One region of the Alteromonas sp. BL110 genome, then DNA from elsewhere that is predicted to be linked to it. Evidence: predicted binding sites of a transcription regulator. Region 1 holds the regulator's gene; the other holds the start of a gene.

Region 1 (12,080 bases):
GTGAAATTAATGACACGCTTTTTTCCATGGGCTCTGCAGCATTCAGCGTTCACGAATCACAGTTAAAAGTCATCGATGAATTTCCTTCAGCTAACGTGTTTCTTACTGTCAAAGGCCGTATTATGGCGGCATTTGAAGTTCGAGACTCACTGCGTGACGATACCCAAGAAACCCTCGATATATTGGCAAAAAGTCATACTCTTGCAGTATTAAGCGGTGATACACAGCCAAATGTGAATTCTCTTACCGCGTCTTTACCAATTTCCACTGCGAAAGGTGGACTTACACCAGAGCAAAAATACGAAGCAGTTCAAGCTATGCAGCAATCAGGCTCAAAGGTAATGATGATGGGGGATGGCATCAATGACGCACCTGTTCTAGCCAGTGCTGATGTAGCAATAGCAGTAGGTAATGCCACTGATGTTGCAAAAACTGCCGCTGACGTGATTTTGCTAGGCGACCAATTACTCTCAGTACCTGAACTTATTCGCACATCACATCAAGTGAAGCAAAAAATAAGACAAAATATTGGTTGGTCGGTAGGTTACAACGTTTTGATCTTACCTTTCGCTGTATCAGGCCTACTTTCGCCGTGGATGGCGGTTGTTGGCATGTCATTAAGCAGTATCATAGTAGTGACAAACTCTACGCGACTTTTAGGCAAATAGCATGAGCATTATTTACGTTTTAATACCAATCGCGATCATCATAGTGGCTGTGGCAATCGTGATATTCTTCTGGGCGGTTAAAACCAATCAGTTTGAAGACTTAGACCGTCAGGGCTACAGCATACTATTTGATGATGATCTTCCGCCTGAGGAGAAAAAGCTCGCTGAGCAACGCAAACAACTTCAGGAAACTAAAGCAGAGAAAAACCAAGGGCAGCATGGAGGGGATTAATTACTTCTCGGCCTTTCTTATCGGCTTAGCTGGCGGTGTTCATTGTGTGGGCATGTGCGGTGGTATAGTAGCGGCGCTGAGAATGGTCTCACCAAAAGGTGCATCAGCAGTACCTTACACCCTCGCCTATAACATGGGGCGCATAGCTAGCTACACCATTGCTGGCGCTTTAACCGGGGCACTTGGAAAAATTGCAGCAGACTATATCCCTCTTGCCAACTATGCCCTTTCCCTTCTAAGTGGAATTATGTTGCTTTTACTGGCCTGCTATTTAGGCAAATGGTGGACGGGTCTAACGGTATTGGAAAGCGCAGGAAAAGGTTTATTCTCCAAACTACAGCCGTTATCTAAACGTTTTTTACCGTTCAAAACACCGCTTAGTGCTATACCCTACGGGTTTATCTGGGGGTGGCTGCCGTGTGGATTAGTGTATTCAACACTGACTTGGTCTTTAGCGGCGGGGAATGCGCTACAAGGCGCTGCTATTATGTTTTTCTTCGGTTTAGGCACCCTGCCTACTCTCCTCGCTGCAAGCGCAGGTAGTCATTACATTACCCGTAGTTTTCAGCACAATCGCGTTAGACAAATCATCGCAGTAATGATGGCCATATATGCAGCCTATCTTATTCATGGCGCAATAGTTTAAAAATGGGTGTATCATAATTGCGTAATCTTCAAAAGAGCATGCATTATGAGCAAAGGAAGCCAATTTTCTATTCACTGTCAAAACTGTAGCTTCAGTCACTTATGTTTACCGGTGGCACTGAACAAAACAGAAATTGAGTCTCTTGACGATATAATTGAGCGCAAAAAACCGCTCCATAAAGGCGATACGCTCATTCAAACTGGCGATAAATTTCGTTCACTTTTCGCTGTAAGAACGGGCTCTTTCAAATCATTTGTAACCAACCAAGAGGGTGAAGAGCAAATCACCGGCTTCCACTTCCCGGGTGATATTATTGGGTTCGATGCCTTACGGGAAAATAAACACCAAAGCTACACCTCTGCGCTAGAAACAGCCATGGTATGTGAACTGCCTTACGACACCCTCGATGAAATGTCGGTGCAATTCCCTAAGTTACGCCATCAAATAATGAGCTTTATGAGCGCGGAAATAAAACAAGATCACGACATGATTATGCTTTTAAACAAGCGTACCGCAGAAGAGCGTTTACTTTATTTTATATCGCATCTTTCCCAGCGCTTTGAAGAGCGCGGCTTCTCGCACAGGGAATTTCACCTGACTATGACCCGTAACGAAATCGGCAACTATTTAGGGTTAACGATAGAAACCATTAGTCGTCTATTGAGCCGTTTTCAGAAGGAAAACATTATAAAAGTAGACGGTAAGCTTATTTCTGTTTTGGATTTTGATCGGTTAAATACCAAGCTAGAGGCGTTAAATGGACCTAGCGTGGTCTGTAACGGCTAATTTTTCGTGTGTTACCTTAAGCGCGCGGAACGTGCGCTTTTGCTTAACACTCGTTCATCTCATATCGCTAACTTTTACCTTATATCTCACTGAACGCGCTCAGCTTTCGTTTTAATTCCTGAACTTTTCATTTACGTTTAACACTCTTGATCCAAAACAACTCACGTTTTTCAAAATGTCGTTTATAGTTAATATAAATGGTTTATATAAACTGTTTTGAAACAATTTCGATGTCGACAGCCATACAAAGCTTTGTAGTTGAGGAGACGTTATGATTGAGTGTAAACGAATTCTTGCCGTAGTGGATGCGGAACGCGATAACCAGCCTGCCCTAAGCCGTGCCTATGAACTTGCGTCAAAAACGGGCGCCACGGTTACTGCTATGATGGTGGTATTTGATCTGTCTTACGATATGACAACCATGCTTAGCCCCGACGAACGTGAATCAATGCGCGATGCCGTTACAAAAGAGCACGCCAAATGGCTTTCTGCCCAACTAAAAGAACAAGGCTTTTCAGAGACCGATATTGTAGTTGAGTGGAACAACCGTGCTTATGAGTCGATTATTTATTTCGCCCTTAACAACCAAATCGACTTAGTAGTAAAAGCCACTAAAAAACATGACGACCTTGCCTCGGTGATCTTTACCCCTACGGACTGGCACTTAATGCGCAAGTGTCCGCGCCCCGTTCTACTCGTTAAAGAACATGACTGGCCAGAAGGCGGTGAAATCATTGCTGCAGTGAACGTAGGAAGCGAAGATGATGAACACGCTGTACTAAACGACAAGCTTACATTAATCGCGAATGACTATGCCTCTTTGCTGAAAGGTAACGTTAATTTAGTCAACAGCTACCCTTCAACACCACTCAACATTGCCATCGAAGTGCCGGAGTTTGACCCTGACACGTATCACGATGCGGTAAAAAACCATCATATGAAGGAAATGCGTAGTCACGCACTCAAATACGGTATTCCAGATAATAAATGTGTGGTGAAAGAAGGCTTACCTGAAAAAGTTATCCCACAAGTAGCAAAAACACTCGATGCAGAGTTAGTTGTAATAGGTACCGTGGGACGGGTGGGTATTTCAGCAGCGCTTATTGGCAATACTGCCGAACACGTTATCGATGAACTGAATTGTGACGTATTAGCAATTAAGCCCGATGGATTTGAATCACCGATAACCGTGTAGTTAACTACTTAGTTGCGCTAAAATACCAAGACACTCGGTGGCAACAAATAGCGAGTCGGCGCTTGGCGTTTTTCATAAAAAAAAGTGCGCATTTAGCGGTTAATTACGCGAATTAGTCACACACGCTTAAATCAGTACTTAACGCTTCTCGATAAATTTAACTACACAGCGATAGTCTCGAAAAGGCGCTTTAATGTATAATGGCGTCTTTATCACAAACCAAGCTAGTTAATTATGAGTTTAGGCACAAGCAGTGCTGACGCGCCGACGTTAAACGCCGCGCAAAGTAAGCAAAAGTACAACTTCAACAAACTTCAGAAACGACTTCGCCGCAACGTGGGTAAGGCCATTGGCGATTTCGGTATGATTGAAAACAACGACAAGGTCATGGTGTGTTTATCTGGCGGTAAAGACAGCTATACCATGCTTGATATTCTATTGTTTTTAAAGAAGATTGCGCCTATTCATTTTGATATTGTTGCGGTAAATCTTGACCAAAAGCAACCTGGTTTTCCCGAACATATCTTACCCGAGTACTTAGACAGCATTGGCGTTGACTACAAGATTGTAGAAGAAGACACCTACTCTATTGTTAAAGACAAAATTCCTGAAGGGAAAACGACCTGTTCGCTTTGCTCTCGTTTGCGTCGTGGTATTTTATACCGCACAGCGAAAGAGTTAGGCGCGACTAAAATTGCTTTAGGACACCATCGTGACGACATGTTAGAAACTTTCTTTCTGAACATGTTTCACGGTGGTAAGCTGAAATCTATGCCACCAAAACTGGTCAGCGATAACGGTGAACATATTGTTATTCGCCCACTTGCGTACTGCAGCGAAAAAGACATTGTGAAATATTCACAAGCCGCTGAGTTCCCAATAATTCCGTGTAACCTTTGTGGTTCACAGGAAAATCTACAGCGCCAGAATATCAAAGCAATGCTTCAAGACTGGAACCGCCGTTTCCCAGGTCGTATTGAATCAATGTTCCGTGCGCTTCAAAACGTGGCCCCTTCACACCTTGTAGACAGCAACCTTTATGACTTTAAGTCTATTGCCACCCAAGACGGCCCCGTTGCAGATGGTGATATCGGATTTGATGAACCTTCTTTTACTACAGAAAATAGTGCAGATCTTAACGATGAAGATAACGCTATCGAGGTAGTAAATATTATGGAACCAAAGTAAATGAAAATTGGACTTGCGTTAGGTGCCGGTGCCGCAAGGGGCTGGACGCACATTGGTATAATTGAAGCATTAGAAAAGCTTGGCGTTAAGATTGACGTTGTCGCTGGTTGCTCCATTGGTGCTTATGTTGGCGCTGCCTACGCAAGTGGCAGATTAGAGGGTTTAAAAGAGTGGGCCTGTTCACTTAGTGACTGGCAGGTACTTGCGCTTATGGGCGTTGGATTAAGACGCGGCGGTATTGCCAGCGGACAAAAGGTTTTCGACAAACTTGCAAGCGAGTTTTGTGTCTCTTCTTATGAAGACATGCTTAAACCTTTTGCCACAGTCGCTACCGACCTATACACAGGTCGAGAAGTGGTGTTCAATTCAGGGCCCATTGGCGACACCATTCAAGCATCTTGCGCTATCCCTGCGCTCTTTGCCCCCGTCGCTCACGGCGATCGCTGGCTGGTAGATGGTGCGGTGGTTAACCCTGTACCGGTTAACCTGTGTCGACAGTTAGGTGCAGACTTTGTAATTGCGGTTAACCTTAACGCCGACTTTCGCCCGCTTCGGTTAGAAAAGTTAAGGCAAGACCACGAAGAAAACCAACGTAAAACCGAAGACTTTTTTACTAAAAGCCAAAACGTATTGCGCCAATGGTTTTCGCCTGATAGTAAAGATGACAAAGCATCAGCGGAAAATGAAGAGCAGCTTCAATTTAATGCTTCTGACGATGTGAATACCGAAGAAAGCATAGCGTCTGACGTTATTGAAAAAGTAGAAGAAGAATTTACCGAAGTACCCGCTAAGGTGAATAAGCGAAATCCACCGGGGATCATGAGCGTAATGAGTAGCTCACTTGAAATACTTCAAGCTCGTGTTACTCGTTCACGTCTAGCCGGCGATCCGCCAGATATACTTATCGAACCTCAGCTTACTGATGTTGGCATTATGGAGTTTCACAGGGCGGAAGAACTTTGCGCAAAAGGTGAAGAAACCATCGCGCGGATCGCAGAGCAAATTAGGTATCAGTTGCTAACCTGATACCTAATTGTTCAAAAGGCAGATTAACTAGATGCCATAGCTGTTACACGAAGCGGCGCTTTAGGGAGCGTTAAGCCTTTCGCCTCATTTATCCACTCTTGTTCTAAATGCAGAACACCGTTGTTAATTTGTACACCTTGCGGCGTAACGAAATCTAAATTCTTGTCGTCAAACTGAATCATTAAGCCCTTCACTGACGGCATCATAAAAGACAAAAAGCTCCCCATCTCATTGAAGAAAGCTTCATACTGTTCATATAAGAAAGTGAGTTCTTCTTGCTTGTAATACTGTTTAAGGTATTCGGGCTTAGTTTCAAGCTGCACTGACATATCACAAACGTTCGCACGTTCGTTTAAGTCGATACGTACCAGTGCATTAGCCAGTTTCAGTGCTTTTTCAGTGGGTACGGTAAAACGTCCTTCATCAGTAACTTCTAGTGACATTGTTTTCTTATCGGTAACGATAGATGCACCGTTAACCCCGCATAAACGCCCTTCACCTACTCGGACAAAACCAAAAGCAAACTGAAGTGCTTGGGTATCTTCGTTATCTAGCTTTTTAACATGGCTGTAGAAACGGCTGTACTCTACATCTATCGTTTCAGCAGTTACGGATGTACTGCCAAAACCGACAAACAGAGATGAAGCAATAAATAATGCAGCGCGTATCATTCGGATAAAAACTCCTCGTTAAATAGGATCATTGTTTGGAGCTCTTCAACATAAGCGGCTCCTCGCTCGGAATAATTCATTAGCCCTTCTGCCAACGCAACACCAGTAATAGGTAATTGGTTAGCTCGTAGACGGCTGCGGATCTCTCTTAAATCAGCATAGGCATCGTGTCTGTTGAGGTTACGCATATAGGTATAGGTGGCGCGCGATAAGCTATCAAACTTAGCAACTTCGTGTGATGCGCCGGTATTTCGGCGATTTGGGACGAAACCGCACCCTTTTGAAAAACACCATAAACCAAAAAAGTTGTAGCCCTTTCTTGCAAATCGGCTTGTTCCCCAAGCAGATTCATTTGCAGCTTGAACAAGTACTAGCTCTTCAGGTAAAACATCAATTTTTTGCAATAAGGCCAATAGCTTGGTTTTTAAAGGCTGTGTGGACTTTACCCGATACTCTTCTTCAAGCCATTCAAGCCTAGCCATGTCGTCTTCTGAAAGTGACTCGTTAGCTAACGCTTTTCTATACAAGGTTTGTACATAATGTCTCAAGGTGAGTAGGTAGGCATTTTGCTTCTCTACCTCAGGGCGCAGATAATCAAAAAACGCCTCTTTCTTCTCTTTTACGTTGCTATAAGAAGAGAAATCAGGCACCGGCTTTTTAGCCTCTACCGTTTGCGGTATATCTAAAATATCCGGTTCGTCCTTAGTAAAAATAATGGCATTAATAACAATAACCGCCAATACACCTAGCGTTATAAGGACAATTTTAAAGGTTTCTCTTTTATGCATCGAAGCTCGACTCATTCACATCATTTACAGATGCTTCCGTGCTTACTCCCTGCTCGCCAATCAATTCCTGATAGAGCAACCCCATCATACTAAAATAAAAAGGTAACACCCAGATGAGGGAAACCCCGAACGTCAGCGGTACCGAAACAAACAATAAGAAGAGCACCCCGAAGATACTGGCAATGTGAGCCCAGTACGCATTGAATACACGGCATGAAAGAATAATTGCGCTTATTGGCGTTAACTTTCTGTCGGCCACTAACATAAGTGAAAAAGACGACGCTAAATAGAAGTACACACCAGGTAAGATGAGCAGCATCATGCCCAGCTGCACCAGGATACTGTTAACTAGCTGGGTTAACGCAACCAGAAATATAAGGGGAAAAAACTGAAATACCGTAAATACCGATATTTTTACGCCTCGCGCTACAAAAACGCCCATCATATATAAGCCTGTAAGTAGCGGAGCAACAATGCAGATTGCCACAATCTGGATTATAGACTGGTGCTCGAATACATAGCTACCGTCGTCATTGATTGTAATGTACTGTTGAGCAACCCCCCCAAGCACCACAAAGGCCAAAAATAGAACAAGGCTACCTTGAAACAATGATGAAAAATTAGCTTTTGTTAAACCGGCAGCGCGGCGCAAGAGACCTTTAGTATCGAATTGATACTGTTTAGACAACGTATTGTTCAGGCGGTCTGGGTTTACGTCTTTCACACAACTCTCTTATATTTTTAGAAAAATCGGCGCGATTATACCAATTCACAAAAATAAATGCCTGCTTGTGTAATAAACAAAAGTTAACCTAGCACTAACTTAGCTGCTAACCCAACTAAAAGCACGCCCATAGCCCTATCCAACCAGTAACCTTTTTTACCAATAAGTTCGGCGACTTTACTAGTACTTAAGAGGTAGGAAAGGAAACAAAACCAAAGCCCAGTGGCAAACGCTAAATAGATACCATAGCCGAGCTTTACGCTAAATGGCGTATCAATGCTGATGATGGCGGTAAAAAGTGAAAGGAAAAACAGTGTTGCTTTTGGATTAAGCCCGTTTGTGAGAAACCCCATCCATACGGCACGTTTTGCAGAGATCTGTGATGTTTTCTTTTCGGCGTTTACGGGTTGCTCCTGGTTTACAGGACCACTTCTAAGCGCACCGAACGCCAGATAAAGTAAATAAGCGGCGGCAGCGTAGCTAAAAGTGGTGAAAAGCCAAGGAGTTGTTGCAATTACTACACTTAACCCAACTAGCGAGTAGGCAACGTGCAGTAAGATAGCTAGGCCGATACCGATACTGGTGTAAATGGCTATACGTCTGCCATAAGCCACGCTGTTTCGAACAACCACCGCAAAGTCAGGTCCTGGGCTGGCAACAGCCACAAGATGGACCAGTGCAATGGTAAGAAATTCGTTCATATACTGCATGCTTTGCGCCTCCTACAGCGCATACTTTGAAATTAGTTCATCTACCCACTGCGGAACTATGCGCGAGGCAGGACCGGTGAGTGATGCGTCGAACAAGGCATTGGATACACCAGGTTCTAAATTCGCTTCTATTGTATGTGCCCCATTTTCTTTAGCAATCTGAACAAACCCAGCAGCCGGATACACATTACCCGATGTACCGATAGCTAAAAATACATCGGCCTGTGAAAGAGCATCGTAAATCTCTTCCATATACATGGGCATTTCACCAAACCACACGATATCCGGTCGAAGGGTTAAACTGTTGCAACACGGGCATTTAGTGGTGTGGTCAAAGCTTTCACGCCAATCAAAAGTTTGCTGGCTAATAGCACAGCGCGCCGACAATAGCTTACCATGCATATGATAAACCGATTCACTTCCACCACGCTCATGTAAGTCATCTACATTTTGCGTCACCAACATTAGCTTATGACCGAAAGCTTTCTCGAGTTTAGCAAGCGCCCTATGTGCTGCGTTAGGCACAACATCATCCTGTTGAAGCTGTGCTCGTCGCGCGTTATAGAAGCGATAAACCAAACTAGGATTTTGCTCGAAAGCTTCGGGTGTAGCGACTTCTTCAACGCTGTGATTTTCCCAAAGACCGTCATTATCGCGAAAGGTTTTTAACCCAGATTCAGCGGAGATGCCTGCACCGGTGAGAATAACAATATTGGGTAAGGATTGATTAGCTGACATCGGATTATTTTTACTCTGTTGCGATAAAACCAATTATTCGGTTTGCTATGAAGCTCGCGATAATATGGCGCTTAGGCGTACAATTTACGTAAATGATTGCTGTACTTCATGTTTCTATGCTTTTAAACGTCTTTGACCACAGGATACTGAGTATTGGCGCCCCACTCAGACCATGAGCCATCATATACTGAAACTTGCGTAGCGCCGCACATAAGAGCTGCAACACCAATGATACAAGCAGTAACGCCTGAACCGCAGGTGCAGATAATAGGTTTACGTAAATCGACTTTTGCTTGTGCAAAAACAGTACTAAGTTCATCTACAGATAAGAAATGCCCGTCTTTTACTAGTGTATCGAAAGGAACATTGAATGCGCCTGGCATATGCCCTGAACGCACGCCCTTGCGGGGTTCTGAAATTTCGCCTTTGAATCGCGGGGCACTTCTAGCATCAAGCAATTGCGCTTCGGTATTTATAGCTTGAAGCACTGCGCTAGAATTTGCAAACCACCCTGGTCGAGGTGTAGCTTGATAGGTCAATTTCCCATACTGCTGTTGTTCTGATACGGGAAGCCCTGCCCGCTCCCACGCTGGTTGACCACCATTTAATATATATACATCTTTATGCCCTAATGCTTTTAACATCCACCATACTCTAGGCGCAGAATAAATACCTCGGGTGTCGTAAACCGCTATGGGCGTATTCGCTGTTATACCCTGATTACCGAGATAAATAGCAAGGTCTTCAGCTGAGGGCATACTGTGCGGTAGGCCTGTAATGTGATCACTACCTTCGCTATCTAGATCAAAATCCACTGATGCAGGCAGTACCATGGCTGTTCGTGTATCCGGTGTTTTTGACACGGGATCATCCATCAACGCTCTTACAAGCGTGACTGGCTTTTGTTGCATTGCATTAGCTAGCTCGCCTATTGATAGCAATACTGATGCCATTACATCCTCCTGGAAAGCGCCCGTATAAGTGGGCGCCTTGTAATACCGGGTTAAAAACTAGTCGGTACGTGTTGATTCACATTAAATATGAATCTTTTTACTTAGTACTAAACTGGCTTCTTAGCTTAATGCAGCAATAGCAGACTCGTAGTTTGGTTCTTCAGTAGTTTCTGCTACTTGCTCTGTATAAACCACTTTACCTTCAGTATCGATAACAACAACCGAGCGCGACAGTAAACCTGTTAGCGGTGCTGATTCAAATGTTACACCGTAATCATCGCCGAAGGTTGAACGGAAAGTAGAGCCTGTAAGCACGTTTTCGATGCCTTCTGCGCCGCAGAAACGGCCCGCAGCGAAAGGAAGATCTGCCGATACACAAATAACCGTAGTGTTATCTAGCTTCGCCGCTTCTTCGTTAAATTTACGTACTGACATCGCGCAGGTGCCTGTGTCGATTGAAGGAAAGATATTCAATACAATGTTTTTTCCAGCAAGTTCAGACAGCGTTACTTCGCCCAAATCCGCCTTTACTAACGTAAAGTCTGGTGCAGCTGTACCAACTTCTGGTAACTGCCCTTTAGTTGTAACTGTGTTGCCTTGAAAAGTAACTGATGCCATTCGCTTTCTCCGTTTTTCATTAATATAAAATAGTGGATGTAAAACAATACTTTCGCAAATAAAAGTGACACTTTTTAGGTGTTATCTTTAACCTGCGACTCCGCAAACGCGAGTTTATGCTGTAAATGGGGCTTACCTTTTAAGTATTCCCGCCTGAACACGCTAAAATAATGCGCTAGCGTTTGAGCCCCTCGCTTTTGTTCAGCAAGTGCTAAAACGCTAATACCTACCTCTGCGGTGCAGTGTTGGAAATCATGGGTAGACTCTCTTAATAGATAGTCTGAAGCCACTTCCATGCTAACACCCAACACAGGAAAATTATGTAAGTAAGGGCTTTTTACAAACATCTTCTTTGCTTCACGCCAGGTTCCATCCAAAAAAATAAATAGTAACGTTTTGCCAGTATTCAATGGTGGAGCGTCAATACAGCGTTCAACTGCAGCATATTCGTGTGGAAATACCACAACGGGAAAGTATTTTTCGTCACTTAACAGTTTCAGTAACGCTTCATCAGGTTCGGTTCGTTTCCATAAAAACGCGTGGTTGTCTTTAACCACATCCGCTATCAAACGGCCTGTATTAGTAGGTTTATAGTATTCGCCTTTATACATTAAAAACAAAACCGCCACGTCTGTGCCAGCTTCAGGCTTAAATTCACAAATACAGTTTTGCGTTGGAAGCAAACATGCATCACAGCGAATTACTTTGCTACCACGGGCGTGAAATGGACGTTCAGCACGAGATAGCTCGTCTAAACGAAGTGACATAACAGAATTCAAGATAGTACGTCTTTACCAAAGATTTTTACGGATTTTACCATAGTAAATCGTAGTAAAAGAGCGTGATTGACAAAGTTTTGTATTGAATAGAAATAGGAAATAAAATGGTGCCCGGGGCCGGACTTGAACCGGCACGCTGTTACCAGCGAGGGATTTTAAATCACACTATAAAAAATAACATTATCAATAATATATAATTAAATTTCAAAATATAATGCAGCCCTGCAGACCGCATTATACCGTTAAAAAAACACTGATATTATGAAGCTAAAGTGTGACGTATGACATCGGTTTATTGCCGCTGGACCCCTTCGAAGATACGACAACACCTTTAGTGTCACCCTCGACAAAAACGACG
Region 2 (12,080 bases), 290 kb from region 1:
ACGAAGCACTTCTTCAGCCAATGAAATTGGTGTTTCTACTGATTCAATAATTTGCGCTACAAATGAGCTTAAGTCATCGTGCGCCCCCACTTCTTCGATTACAATAACGAATTCATCACCACCAAGTCGCGCAACCGTTCCCGACTCCGCCACCAGGTTTCGCATTCTATTAGCCACAATGCGAAGAAGTTTGTCGCCATAATCGTGACCTAGGGAATCATTTATGCCTTTAAATCTGTCTAAATCGACAAACATTACCGCTACACGGTGCCCATGGTGACGCGCAAGCCCTATGGCGTGTTCAAGTCTATCAAGAAGCAACGTTCTGTTGACCAAACCAGTAAGGCTGTCGTAGGTGGCAATTTTAAGCAGTTTGCGTTCTGCATTTTTTTGCTCGGTGATGTCAGATATAACTATCAGGTAGTGTTCCGCATCATTAGATTCGCCACTTACCGCTGTTATATCTATCAACACGTCGTAACGCTTACCGTCGGCACCATCAATAACGGTCTCATCTTTCCAAAAGTCACCGCCTTGCATTTCCGGCAACTTGCCCGAAAGGTGTCGATTGAGGTTGGGATAACGCAGGTAAAGGCGAGCTAATTGTTTAGGTAGTGGATCCCTGCTATTAAATCCAAACACCTGCTCAAAGGCGGGATTAGCAGCAACCAATCGCTTGTCTTTATCGAAAATTAATACCCAGTCCCGGGTTTGTCTAAACGCATCGCTAAATAAGGTAACTTGTTGCTGTGCTTTTTGAAGCCTAAATAAATGACGCTGTCTAGAGAGTAAATAAGCCACTAAAAGGCCAACAACAAGCGTAGCATATAGGGAATACGCGAGTGGTGAACGAAGTGGAGCATAAGGCATAGAAAGGGTTATTTCCGCCGGTAACACGTTAAATTCAAAGCTACCGGGCGTGGGGGCCACGGTAAAGATATAATCGCCTGGCTCTATGTTGGTAAAGGTTATCTTAGCATCGTCGGTAACGCCTTCAGTTACCACGCGGTCACCATTAAGAAGCTTATAGTAATATTTAACTTTACCTACTCCAGACATGGCGAGCGAAGAAAAGTGAATGGTTAACCCATAGTCTTCATAGTTTAAATTAAAGTGGTGACCACTTAAGTTTTTTAAAGGCTGGCTAAGAGCACGATTGTCTACCGCAACTTCTGTAATCGCTGTTTTTTTGCTTAGAAGGCTCTTGTCGGTCTCTAAACTTTCAAGCTGCGAAGCCGAGAATACAACGGCCCCGCTTGTTGAACCATAGGCAAGCCTTCCATCATTAAGCTTTAGTGATGCACCTTGATTAAATTCAGAAACACTTAACTCACGACCGTAAATAAAATTTTTGATTTGTGCAGTGGAGGGATTGTACCGGTGAAGGCCTTTATGCGAGCTAAACCAAACGTTCCCAAACTCATCTTTTTGAAGCCCGTAAACTATGTTTGATAACAAAATATTGGTGTCATTCAAATTGTATAGAGGTTCGAAAGTATCGGCATCGACGCCAATTAACCCAACACCACTATAGGCAAGCCAAAGTACGCCCATATCGTCAATGACCCAAGATGATATTGAGCGCTCGTTTCCGCGCTGCGACTCAGGGAAACGATAAACAAGTTCATGCCGCGAAGTCTCAGGATCTATTAACCACAAACCTCCCTTGGTAGCCAGAAACAACCTATTATTGTGATAGGTAGACTGCCCTATAAAGCCATAAGAGAAATTGATATCGAAAACTCGTGGGTCTAAATTGAGTGGAGAGACGGTTTTATTATTAATGTCATATTTATAAAAACCTTCATAGCCAATAAAGTATAAAATATCCTCGTTAGATAGAACCATGCCGGGGATATAGGTATCAAAAACACCATTACCTCCTTCATTGAGTACTTCGGGGCGAGATATTTTTCCCGTTTTCGGGTCGAATACTCGGATGCCTTCATAAGTACTTACGAACAGTTTTCCGTTTTGCAAAGGGATAATTTTATCTACCGCCCCTTTACCATAAACTTCGTCGTCAAAATAAAGAAACTTATCAGATGTTTTTGTCGTGAAGTCATAGTGATTTAGCCCATTTTGAGTACCTATCCATATTTTATTGGGCTCTGTTTCCGCGAAGGTCCACACTACATGGCTGGTTAGCGCACTTTCTGCTCCCGCTCGCTCGTTCTGAATGGCAAAAATATCAGCACTTTTGATACCAAAGTATAGCGCGCCGGCATAGACTGAACTCATCCACAAGTTATCAGCTTCGTCTTTCGCTATTGCGGTAATTTTTTTATTCGAGATTTCGGTGAACCCGTTGTTGGGCTCTAAAATGTGTTCACTCTTCCAGCCAGTTGGTGTCTCAACGAGTTGATACAGACCTTTATTGGTCCCCATCCAGAAGGCATTGTCACTGAATTGCACCATAGTCCACACATTTCTATCTGTAACTACCTGCTTAAATACATTTTTTTTAAGGTTGTTTACTTGCCCTAAAAAATCGTTTTTCTGTGCGACGAATACGCCAAGTACCGTTGAAATCCATACTCTGTTTTGGTCATCCAATAGCAGGAATTTCGCATTAATATTGTCAATGTTTTGTGGAATATCACCTAAGTAATCTAGGCTAACCAAGGGTTGCTCAGTATCTTGGATATTTTTTACGTACACGCCTTTTGACGTTGCTACCAACAAGATATCGTCGATGGTAATGGCTGCGCGAATGATATGGTTATTTTCCAAAAGCTCTGTAGGTAGCTTTGCAATGCGAATTAATTTACTGTTTTCAGTATCAAATAACTGAACTTCTTCGTTTAGCGCCATGACCAATTTATTTGGGGTGTACCAATGGAATGTTTCAGCATGTTGGACAACACCTTCTATATCGTGGTAACTCGCGGGCTCTATTTGAACGACTTTTTGCGTGGTTAAATCCAGATAGTAGTTACCTTGGCCAAAGATGCTAAACCAAAGCCCTTCAGAACCTTGCAGCGCTAATCGGTGAACCGAGGCATCAAGCAGCGTTTTTGTTGAATCCGTTATCCGTTTAGTTCTTACACCATCCCAGCGCACTAAACCACCTTCTGTGGCAATCCATACAAACCCATCTTCACTTATTGCAATGTCGTTTACGACATCCTGAGGCAGGCCGTTTTTTGTCGAAAGCGATTGAAAAACTGGGTTGGTAAGCCGTGGAGAAGCCTCTGCATAAGTACAAACAGTAAAAACCAAGAGAATCAGGTAGGATAAAAACTTCATCACAAGTTGTTCGCATAATTTAAATTTTTATTATGTATTTAAGTGTATCAGAATGTACGAAACATGGGCAGATTCAAAACAAGGTTTTTGCAAAACTCCATAATAGAGCTATCACATTGATATTAGTAATTTTATTTAACTTAAGCACGAGAGGTAAGTTGCGCGAAAAGTACGCCTTTAGGGGGGGATTAATGGTTAAATCACGTAGGGCTAGGCGTCTTATATTCTATAATTTCCGAAGATTTACTCTTGTTGAACAGGTACCCGTCCTACTGGCACGACTTGACGGCGGATGCTGGGCTGCGGCGATAACCGGTACAAATCACCATTTTGACCCACATAGTGTTTCATTACCCCACATGCCTTAGCAATATCTGCATGTGCCTGTAAATGCTCATGTTCACCATGAACCGGGATAGCAATTTTAGGTTTAACCCAGTGATACATGAGTTTTAGTTCCTCCGCGCAAGGATGGCCACTGGCGTGTATAGGCAAGGTGCTATCTTCGCTGTGAATAACAGTAACGCCTTTTGCCGACAGTACTTTACTTAAGCGCCCTACACTCTCTTCGTTGCCAGGGATTATGATAGAAGAAAATATAACAGCGTCGCCTTTGTCCAAACTTAAATGTGGATGATTGTCGCGAGCCAAACGGGCTAAGGCTGTATTTTTCTCCCCCTGACTTCCCGTTGCAACTGCTAAAACCTCATGGGGGGGTAAGTAACCCAGGTGTTGAGGATCGGTTATCGGTAAATCGTCGGGCCAAATGCCTTGCTGCTTAGCAATACTGTACATATTTAATAATGAACGTCCGTAGAGCGCCATGTATCGTTTCGTTTTTTTAGCAATTTTAGCTAACGAAATAAGCCTTGCGATGTTGCTGCCGAAGCACCCCACAACCACCCTGCCACTAAGCGGCAAAATAGTACTGAGTAAGCCGTCATAACAATTTCTTTCGGAGATGGAAAATCCAGGCTTTGGCGCGTTTGTAGAATCGCCCACTAACGCAAGGATGTTTTCGTTACCTAGTTGCTTGTAAAGGTCTACATCGAAAGGTAAACCTGTAATGGGGTTTGCATCGATTTTCCAGTCAGCAGTGTGTAAAACAGTACCTGCGGGGGTTTTAATTTTGAGCGCGAAGGGTTCAGGCAAAGAGTGCGTAATTGCTAACCAACTCACGCTAAATGGCCCTATCTGGCGAGTTTCACCAGCCTCTACTTCAACGATAGGAATACGATTGGCAAGCTTGCTCCTTGCGAGCTTCCGCCTTAAGACTTCAGCGGTAAATGAGGTAGTGAATATTGGTTTTTGAAACCGCTCCCAAAGATAAGGAATAGCGCCCACGTGATCCTCATGAGCATGCGTGATTACTATGCCAGCCAGTGAATCTTTTTGCTTCGCTATGAAAGTCGGATCAGGCGCCACTACTCTATGCGCAGCGCCCTTTATCGAAGCCTTGCCACCCGATACGTTGCTTTTGTACCCCGGAATGAGGGGTTCATCAAATGATACACCACAATCTACCATCAGCCATTGACAATCGTGCCCGTATAAATTTAAATTCATTCCGATTTCGCCTGTCCCACCTAACGGGACAAACCACAAATCATCAATGTTTGGGTGCAACAAAGCGTTTACTGCCTTTTTTAAAGATTAGAAATAAGGTATGAGAGCGGTAGATACATGCTAAAAAGTTTTATTCGTGCAGTTCTGCATTTAGCTGGTCAATAACCTCAGCCCATGCAGCATCTTCTATGATAGCATCCTTTAAAAATGCGGACTGGCTTTCATTCCAGTAAGGCGCCTCGTGTAGGTGCTGGCTTTTATTTAGTCCTTTATGTGTTTCGAAAAACTCTGCAATTTCTTCGTCTGAACTTCCTAGACCGAGTTGACTAAATAGGCTGTTCATTGTGGGCTGTTCAGTAAACATAACGCCTCCTTGGGTCATTTAATAACGAGATACATAGATACGATTAAGCGGCGTGAGGATTACACTACCGCTCAATTGATTCCATCTAGTTACTAGGTAATTACCTTAAGCTTTATGCTTAAGATCACCCGGAACTTTTGAACTCACAGCGTCCTGAACAACTATTAAAGATACTCGGCAAACTCTTGTGGTGAAATCACCTCACCTTCTTCAGCTGGAACAGGACAAATAATGACCATAAGTTCGTCTTGCGTCATACCTGGAACCCATTTGGTTAAAAACTCCTTAGTGGTGAGTTCCATTGCTTCACAATGCGCCCAATCTTCTGTAGCCCACAAAAGCGCAAGTTCAGCGTCTGGCCAAACTGGTACACCGTCTTCCTCGTCAGTCGTTAGCATAACGCAACCGTGTTCATCTTTAAGGATAAACAATTTTTGTTCGGCTTTGATCGTCGCCAGGCTAGTTTCTAATCGTTGAAACGCGTTTTTTTCTAATAAAGGGTGTATTTGAGACATAGTACTCTCTTTTCAATTCTGTCATTCATTGGCCATATGTTATGGCACTCGCGCAAAACCTATTGGTTGCATTTAACTTACTGTAGATACGCTGTCTATTATCTCTGCAAGGCCCACGCGTCGTATTTGCTTCATGCTGTGTATGTATAACCTTAATGGTACATTTTCAAGGGTTCTTATTTTAGTTACGTTAACATTGGCCGGTATTTGATTTTCTATATTGGTGGGCAGCACGGCTATCCCCCCTTCGCTGAGTAAGTTATTTAGAGCAAGATTTAGCGAATTTGTCCGTAATTTTGCATCGCGAAGCTGCGGGTAGGCGGTAAGAAGCCAGTCTCTTGCCTTGCTACCCCAGTCAATTGCGACGAAGTCAGCTGCATTAACAGCATCCGAGTTCTTTCCAACGCGATAAAGTGCTATTTCGTGTTCCATCAATACGGTGCTATTTACCTCTTCAGATTTGAGTGGCTCAGTAGAAAAAGCGAGATCTGTAACTCTTTCGTGCAGTTGGCGTGAAAGCGCGTCCAACGTCAACACTTCTGCCTTTACAGACCAATCAGGAAATGAGTTGTGAAGATGGCTGAGCATTGTGGGCAACAGTAGTTCGCTTGCTAGCTGTGTTGCGCCACAGACCACATACTCAGACGACTGGATTTGCAGCTCTTGCTTTGCTTCGTTGAGCGTGGCACATAATTGCTTTGCGTATGGTAGCAGCTTTTCTCCGGACTGCGTGAGCTGGATACTGTTACGCTGCCTAATAAAAAGCGTTGTGTGAAAATACTCTTCAAGCAACTTTATTCTAGCACTAACGGCAGATTGGGTGAGGTAAAGGTTTTCAGCGGCTTTACCGAAGTGACGAGTTTTTGTCACCTCTATGAAAGTGGTGAGAAAGCGTATGTCCATGCTTTGTGTACAACCGAATTGATATGGCTTTAAACTGCCACACATAATACGGTAAGTAAATACAAATGCACAGAAGCGCACCCCTTAAACCGGTGCGCTTAACTAAAAATCCAGTTAATACTCTTCTTGATGCAAACGTCGCTGCTTTTCACGACGTTGCAAATCACGCTTCTGTTTTACCTTCACAGAAATATGACGCTTAGACGTAGATTTTTTCGCGTGGAGCTCTTCCTCTTCTACCGAGTCCCATTCATCACGCTGGTAACGATAGTCTTTACTCATTGACTTCTCTGGGTTGTTAACACACCTCAATTATTATCCTAAGCCGAAAAATAGAAAACGAATTTTAATCATCGTAGCGATAAGAATTTTTCATTACGTTCTTCATGGATTTTCACAAACGCGTTTCGCAAAAACATGTGTCATTTTTGTTACAATCCGCCCACAGCCGCAACTTGTTAGAAACCCCTATTTTAGATATATATTTCAGATAGTTAGATAAGTTAAAAACTGAACTCATCGTTCCCAAAGCAATCCATCAACAAAAATATGTTTCTCATTTGCTATTACTTTTTAACCCGTTAAAAATTTTTTATTGATAAGAGAAAAATCTTTTGTTTTATCTTCATTTTTATTTATTTTAAAAGTGCGCTGAACAAAACATTACGTTGGGTACAACATGAAAAGTTTAGCTATTCGACTATCTGCAAAACCATATATTGACCGTCAAAAATTTCCCTATGGTTTTCGTAAATCAGGTGATTTCAGTATAAATGAAGCCGATCTTTTAACTAACTACGGCAAGACCTTAATAGGTCTTGAAAGCGGTGAACTTTCGCCAGAAAGTGAAGATGAGCAACATTTCGTTGCATTCATTAATGGCAAAGTTGAAGCTGTGAATAACCTTGAAAAAGCGTGGGCAAAATATGTCAGGCTGGCGAGAGGGAAAAAACATTTTTATACCCTTCATAGCAGTGCTAGTAATCAATCAGAATACGATGATGATTATTCTGATGAAGAATTTGATGTAGCCTAAGCTTAAAACATACCGGTCTAGGTTAGAAGCTCGCTCAGGCGAGCTTTTTTGTTTTAGACGATAAATGATCCCAATCAAGTCTAAGCAAGAAGAAAATGAAGAAAGGTTAAGGACTGTCTACACTTAGAGTATTAAAGAGTGACGCTAACTAATTTTAGCTGTCTCTCTATACAAAGAGCCCTAGCAAAGGAGGCGCAACGATGATCATTAGTTCAAAACAGCTTACTCATTTTTCTATTCATGCCGTTGATGACAAAGTAGGCGGCATCCGCGATATTCTTTTTGACGATGAAACGTTTACCGTACGTTACCTGGTTGCAGATACAAATACGTGGCTTCCACTTAGCAGAAAAGTGGTAATTTCTCCCATCGCCGTAACAGAACTTGATAGTAGTGATGACACTGTTCATGTAAATATGACTGTTGAAAAGTTAAAGAACAGCCCATCAATTGACGAACATAAACCTGTTTCTCGTGAATATGAAGAGAACCTCTTTAAATATTTCGGCTACGGCTACTACTGGATTGGGCCCGGGGCTTGGGGAGAATTTGCACATCCCAATGAGCTTGTTGAATTACAGCAAGCGGAGGAATCTGAAACACTCCATCCTAAAAAAACAAGCAATCACCTGAGGGCTGTAGGAGAAGTAGGTGGCTATGAAGTTGCCACGACTACTGACAATGTTGGTCACATAAGCAACTTTATCATTGATACGCGAAGTTGGAAAATCGTAATGCTAGTAGTTGATACCAACAACTGGCTTCCAGGCGGCAAGCATCTTGCGTTATTACCAAGCGATATTGAAAACATTGACTGGGCGGCCCACAGTGTTGCTGTCAGCCTCAGTCACGACGAGTTGGTCGAAAGACCAGAAGTTGATAGCGATAGAATTGCAGAAAAAGATTACATTGCTATGTTGTGCAAACAACACGGTAAATAATTATAGATGAAACCCTAGGGAGTCTTCAACGATACAATGTCCGTGATAGCGCGGACATTGTCGTTTAGATAACAAGAAAAAACTACTCGCAGAAGAATTCATACATAAGCGCAATAAGACGTTTCACACGCTCATCCGCAAGACGATAGTAAATCGTTTGGCCTTCCCTTCTAGTAGCTACCATTTTTGATTCTCGCAATAATGCAAGGTGTTGAGAAATCACAGGCTGTGAAACATTGACCACTTCTAGAAGCTCGGTGACCGACTTTTCCTCTTTCAATAATGAACAAAGCACCATAAGACGCGTTTTATTCGCAAATTGCTTAAGGAAGATCTCAGCTTCCACCGCATGTTCCATAATATCATCTGAACTTATTACCATATCCTCAGACATAAGCACTTCCTTTCTTTAACGTTTCTGGCAATAATTTAGCCATTAATTATACTAAAGTATAAGACATTTTGCCGACTTGCCATTATATGCGATGAATTCCGGTAATTGATATTGTTTTATTGAGTTTCCACTCGCATATTAGATACAGCTTATTCATCTTGTAAAAAGTCGTTATAAATTAGGAATGCCATGCTAATAGATATTAGAACTCGAATTGAGAACATCAGCTTCGATATTCGTTGCGTCACTGCACAAAAAGCTACTGAAGAGTTAACGCACAATAATGGCATCCTTATCGATGTAAGGGAAAGCAACGAAGCGGCGAGCCAGCCAGTTCACTGTGCCCTCAATATCCCTCGTGGGGTGCTTGAAATGAAAGTTCTAGAGAAATTCCAAGATGCGTCTATACCGCTTTACATTCATTGTGCGTCTGGCGTTCGTGCAAAATTAGCAGCCGAGCAATTAATACAAATGGGATACGAAAAGGTATCAGTTGTAACCTGTCCTATATCAACCATCAACCGTACCCTTAAAAAATGACTTGTATAAACTGTCTATGCTATAAGTAGCTAAAAACAGTCAAAGGGCGTTGTATGCTTAAATCCACATTAGAACAATGGCGTATGTTTAAAGCCGTTGTCGATGCTGGTGGCTTCAATCAAGCGGCTACAGAAGTACATAAAAGTCAATCTAGTGTTCATCACGCTGTTCAAAAGCTTGAGAACGCTATTGGTGTAACACTATTTGAAAATATTGGCCGTAAAGTACAGCTTTCTCCTCAGGGCGAACTCATGTATCGCCGCGCTTCGTTTTTGCTAAATGAAGCTCATAAGCTTGAAGCGGTAGCAAGTAGTTTAAAAGTAGGAACAGAAACAACACTGCGCATAGCTGTGGATATTATCTTCCCTTCTGAACTGTTGTATAACGTACTTGCTAAAGTCTCTGCTGAATTTCCTCTCCTGCGTATAGAGATTGAAGAAACCGTGCTAAGCGGTGCTAACGCGTTGTTAAGTAGCGGAAAAGTAGATTTGGGCATCTCTCCTTTTGTCTTTCCAAATGGTTTTAGCGAAGACTTATGTGAAATTGAGTTTGCTGCGGTGGCTCATGCCAAGCATCCTTTACATCAATTAAATAGAACTCTTACATTAGAAGACCTTAAAACTCATCGACAGATTGTAGTTCGCGATTCCTCTGCAGAACGCAAAGCAGATGTAGGTTGGCTAGGTGCAGAACAACGTTGGACGGTGAGTCACGTAAGAACATCGTTAGATATCATTGCTCAAGGATTGGGGTTTGCGTGGCTGCCTATTGCAATTATCAAAGACGAATTAGAAGACGGTACTCTTGTCCCGCTTCCTTTGGATAACAACGCTGCCTTGAGAAAGGCCCTCCTCTATCTTTCTTTTGAAGATGGAGACACCTTGGGTCCAGCAGCGCGTGCGTTTATGGGAGAACTGAGGTACCAAACAATGAATCTGCCCACTTCAGATGTTATGCTCGAGTCCTGCTCAGACTAGCAAGCATATTAACTAACCGCAGCAGGCAGATGTTGAAAGCCTAACAAAAACCCAAACAGCGATATTGATACACCTATCAAGGCGACTGCACCATCGTCTGTCGCCATTCCGACAGCCATAATGAACACTGACAATGCGGGAATTAGGCCCATAAAGGGAACAAGCTCGAGGGGGATCATTACCAAACCGCAGCCTACACAATTCAGTGCAATTAAAGAACGAAACACGGGTTGCCTCATAAAAAAACAACGGGGAACAAGAAAGCGATCGACGCTAACAGCATAGGGTTTTACTTTTTCAACAATATGGCGTAGTCGGTCAGCGTCGCAGTGTATGTCCATTACTTTTTGAGGTAACCATGGATGTCTGCTACCGAGTAAAATTTGCAATGCAATAAGTAAAATCGTCACACCGGTTAAAGAAGGTACACCTGGAATAGCGCCTAATGGCGTGCAAGCGATAAAAGATGGGAGTGCCAGCATAGGACCAAAACCACGCTTTTCCATCACTTCCCAAAAATCTGCGAAATAAAACGAATTCTGACTAGCGCGAGGCTGCATTTTTGTCAGCAGCTCTGTCAAGGTCATTGATCTTTCAGCTGTTTTTGTCCACATTTTCAATTCCTTTGATATAAATTTCGCTGTAGTCCTCTTATTTAAAAGAGCAAACGCGGTCCTTCAATACGCAAACATTACAAATCTTATCTTTATACATCACCAATAAAAGGGGTGCTCTTCTTCCAATTTGTGCGAAAAATGTGCCACAGCCTTCTTCACCAGCATCTCAAAAGTTATTGGGAATACTTTTTGCAACTGTGTGTAAATAGGTAACACCTTATGTTTATTTGATATACCGAAAGCCAATTAAATCAAATTACGATAGTGGCGTATCGAACGGTCGTTCACATTACTGAGTTTAGATATTTGAGGCGACTTATTTAAACGCTAACTTTGTGTTACTCGAACTAAACAACATAACGCTAAGAAATAAGTGACTATAAGTAGGTATCTAGTTATCTTTTCTTGCTGTTTATGATAAAACTATGACATTGATTTTCTTCCATATTTTAAATGGAAAGTAATAGAGAGGGACATCCACGTGCTAACCGTACTTTTAGTTGATGATGACGCCGAGTTTACAGAAGTAGCTTGTACTATTATTGAGTTTTTAGGCCACGACGTCCTCACAGCTGCGACATTAGCTGAAGCTCGCGACTGGCTACAAAAAGAAACTTTCGATCACGTACTGTTAGATTTTATGTTGCCCGATGGAAGTGGCGCTCATCTATTTAACGAGCTTGATGCGCTTCCTAAGCGTCCTCGCGTTACTTTGATTACCGGCCACCCATCGGTTAAGAGCGTAATTAAAGGCTTATGCGGACCTACCGTAGACTATCTCGTCAAGCCAATACAGCGCGAGGAAATCGAGGCAGTATTAAGTAAAAAAACAAAAGAAAAACAACCTAAAGAAGAAACGATTGAAAAACACTTCGACTTACTTATCGGTGAGTCACCCGTGATGAAAGAGTTATACAAACTCATTTCAAGGGTTAGCAAAACAAGCGCTAACGTTATGCTGTTAGGTGAAAGTGGCGT

What was found. The regulator FNR, encoded in region 1, switches genes on or off when oxygen is low (the NO sensors DNR and NnrR bind a similar motif). The targets are predictions, from matches to a motif close to TTGATCTAGATCAA.
Region 2: a site for FNR is predicted at 7,698-7,711, ahead of D1814_RS15735 (PRC-barrel domain-containing protein). Genes of this name have one in related genera too.

The regions. Positions count from the first base shown of each region.
Region 1 covers NZ_CP031967.1:3,922,160-3,934,239, reverse strand. The annotation lists gene D1814_RS17175 (heavy metal translocating P-type ATPase) at 1-668, shown strand, start outside; gene ccoS (cbb3-type cytochrome oxidase assembly protein CcoS) at 670-900, shown strand; gene D1814_RS17165 (sulfite exporter TauE/SafE family protein) at 887-1,546, shown strand; gene fnr (fumarate/nitrate reduction transcriptional regulator Fnr) at 1,592-2,332, shown strand; gene uspE (universal stress protein UspE) at 2,604-3,527, shown strand; gene ttcA (tRNA 2-thiocytidine(32) synthetase TtcA) at 3,762-4,715, shown strand; gene D1814_RS17145 (patatin-like phospholipase family protein) at 4,716-5,741, shown strand; gene D1814_RS17140 (DUF2987 domain-containing protein) at 5,765-6,412, opposite strand; gene D1814_RS17135 (glucosaminidase domain-containing protein) at 6,409-7,200, opposite strand; gene D1814_RS17130 (stress protein) at 7,193-7,924, opposite strand; gene D1814_RS17125 (LysE family translocator) at 8,008-8,634, opposite strand; gene cobB (Sir2 family NAD+-dependent deacetylase) at 8,647-9,372, opposite strand; gene D1814_RS17115 (sulfurtransferase) at 9,495-10,325, opposite strand; gene tpx (thiol peroxidase) at 10,446-10,943, opposite strand; gene D1814_RS17105 (tRNA-uridine aminocarboxypropyltransferase) at 11,018-11,710, opposite strand; gene D1814_RS17100 (PKD domain-containing protein) at 11,990-12,080, opposite strand, start outside.
Region 2 covers NZ_CP031967.1:3,636,036-3,648,115, reverse strand. The annotation lists gene D1814_RS15765 (EAL domain-containing protein) at 1-3,249, opposite strand, end outside; gene D1814_RS15760 (ribonuclease J) at 3,493-4,878, opposite strand; gene D1814_RS15755 (DUF2789 domain-containing protein) at 4,946-5,179, opposite strand; gene D1814_RS15750 (DUF2750 domain-containing protein) at 5,344-5,694, opposite strand; gene D1814_RS15745 (LysR family transcriptional regulator) at 5,767-6,597, opposite strand; gene D1814_RS19435 (hypothetical protein) at 6,712-6,879, opposite strand; gene maoP (DUF413 domain-containing protein) at 7,277-7,633, shown strand; gene D1814_RS15735 (PRC-barrel domain-containing protein) at 7,834-8,574, shown strand; gene D1814_RS15730 (ArsR/SmtB family transcription factor) at 8,657-8,968, opposite strand; gene D1814_RS15725 (rhodanese-like domain-containing protein) at 9,158-9,508, shown strand; gene D1814_RS15720 (LysR family transcriptional regulator) at 9,562-10,485, shown strand; gene D1814_RS15715 (exopolysaccharide biosynthesis protein) at 10,494-11,099, opposite strand; gene D1814_RS15710 (sigma-54-dependent transcriptional regulator) at 11,584-12,080, shown strand, end outside.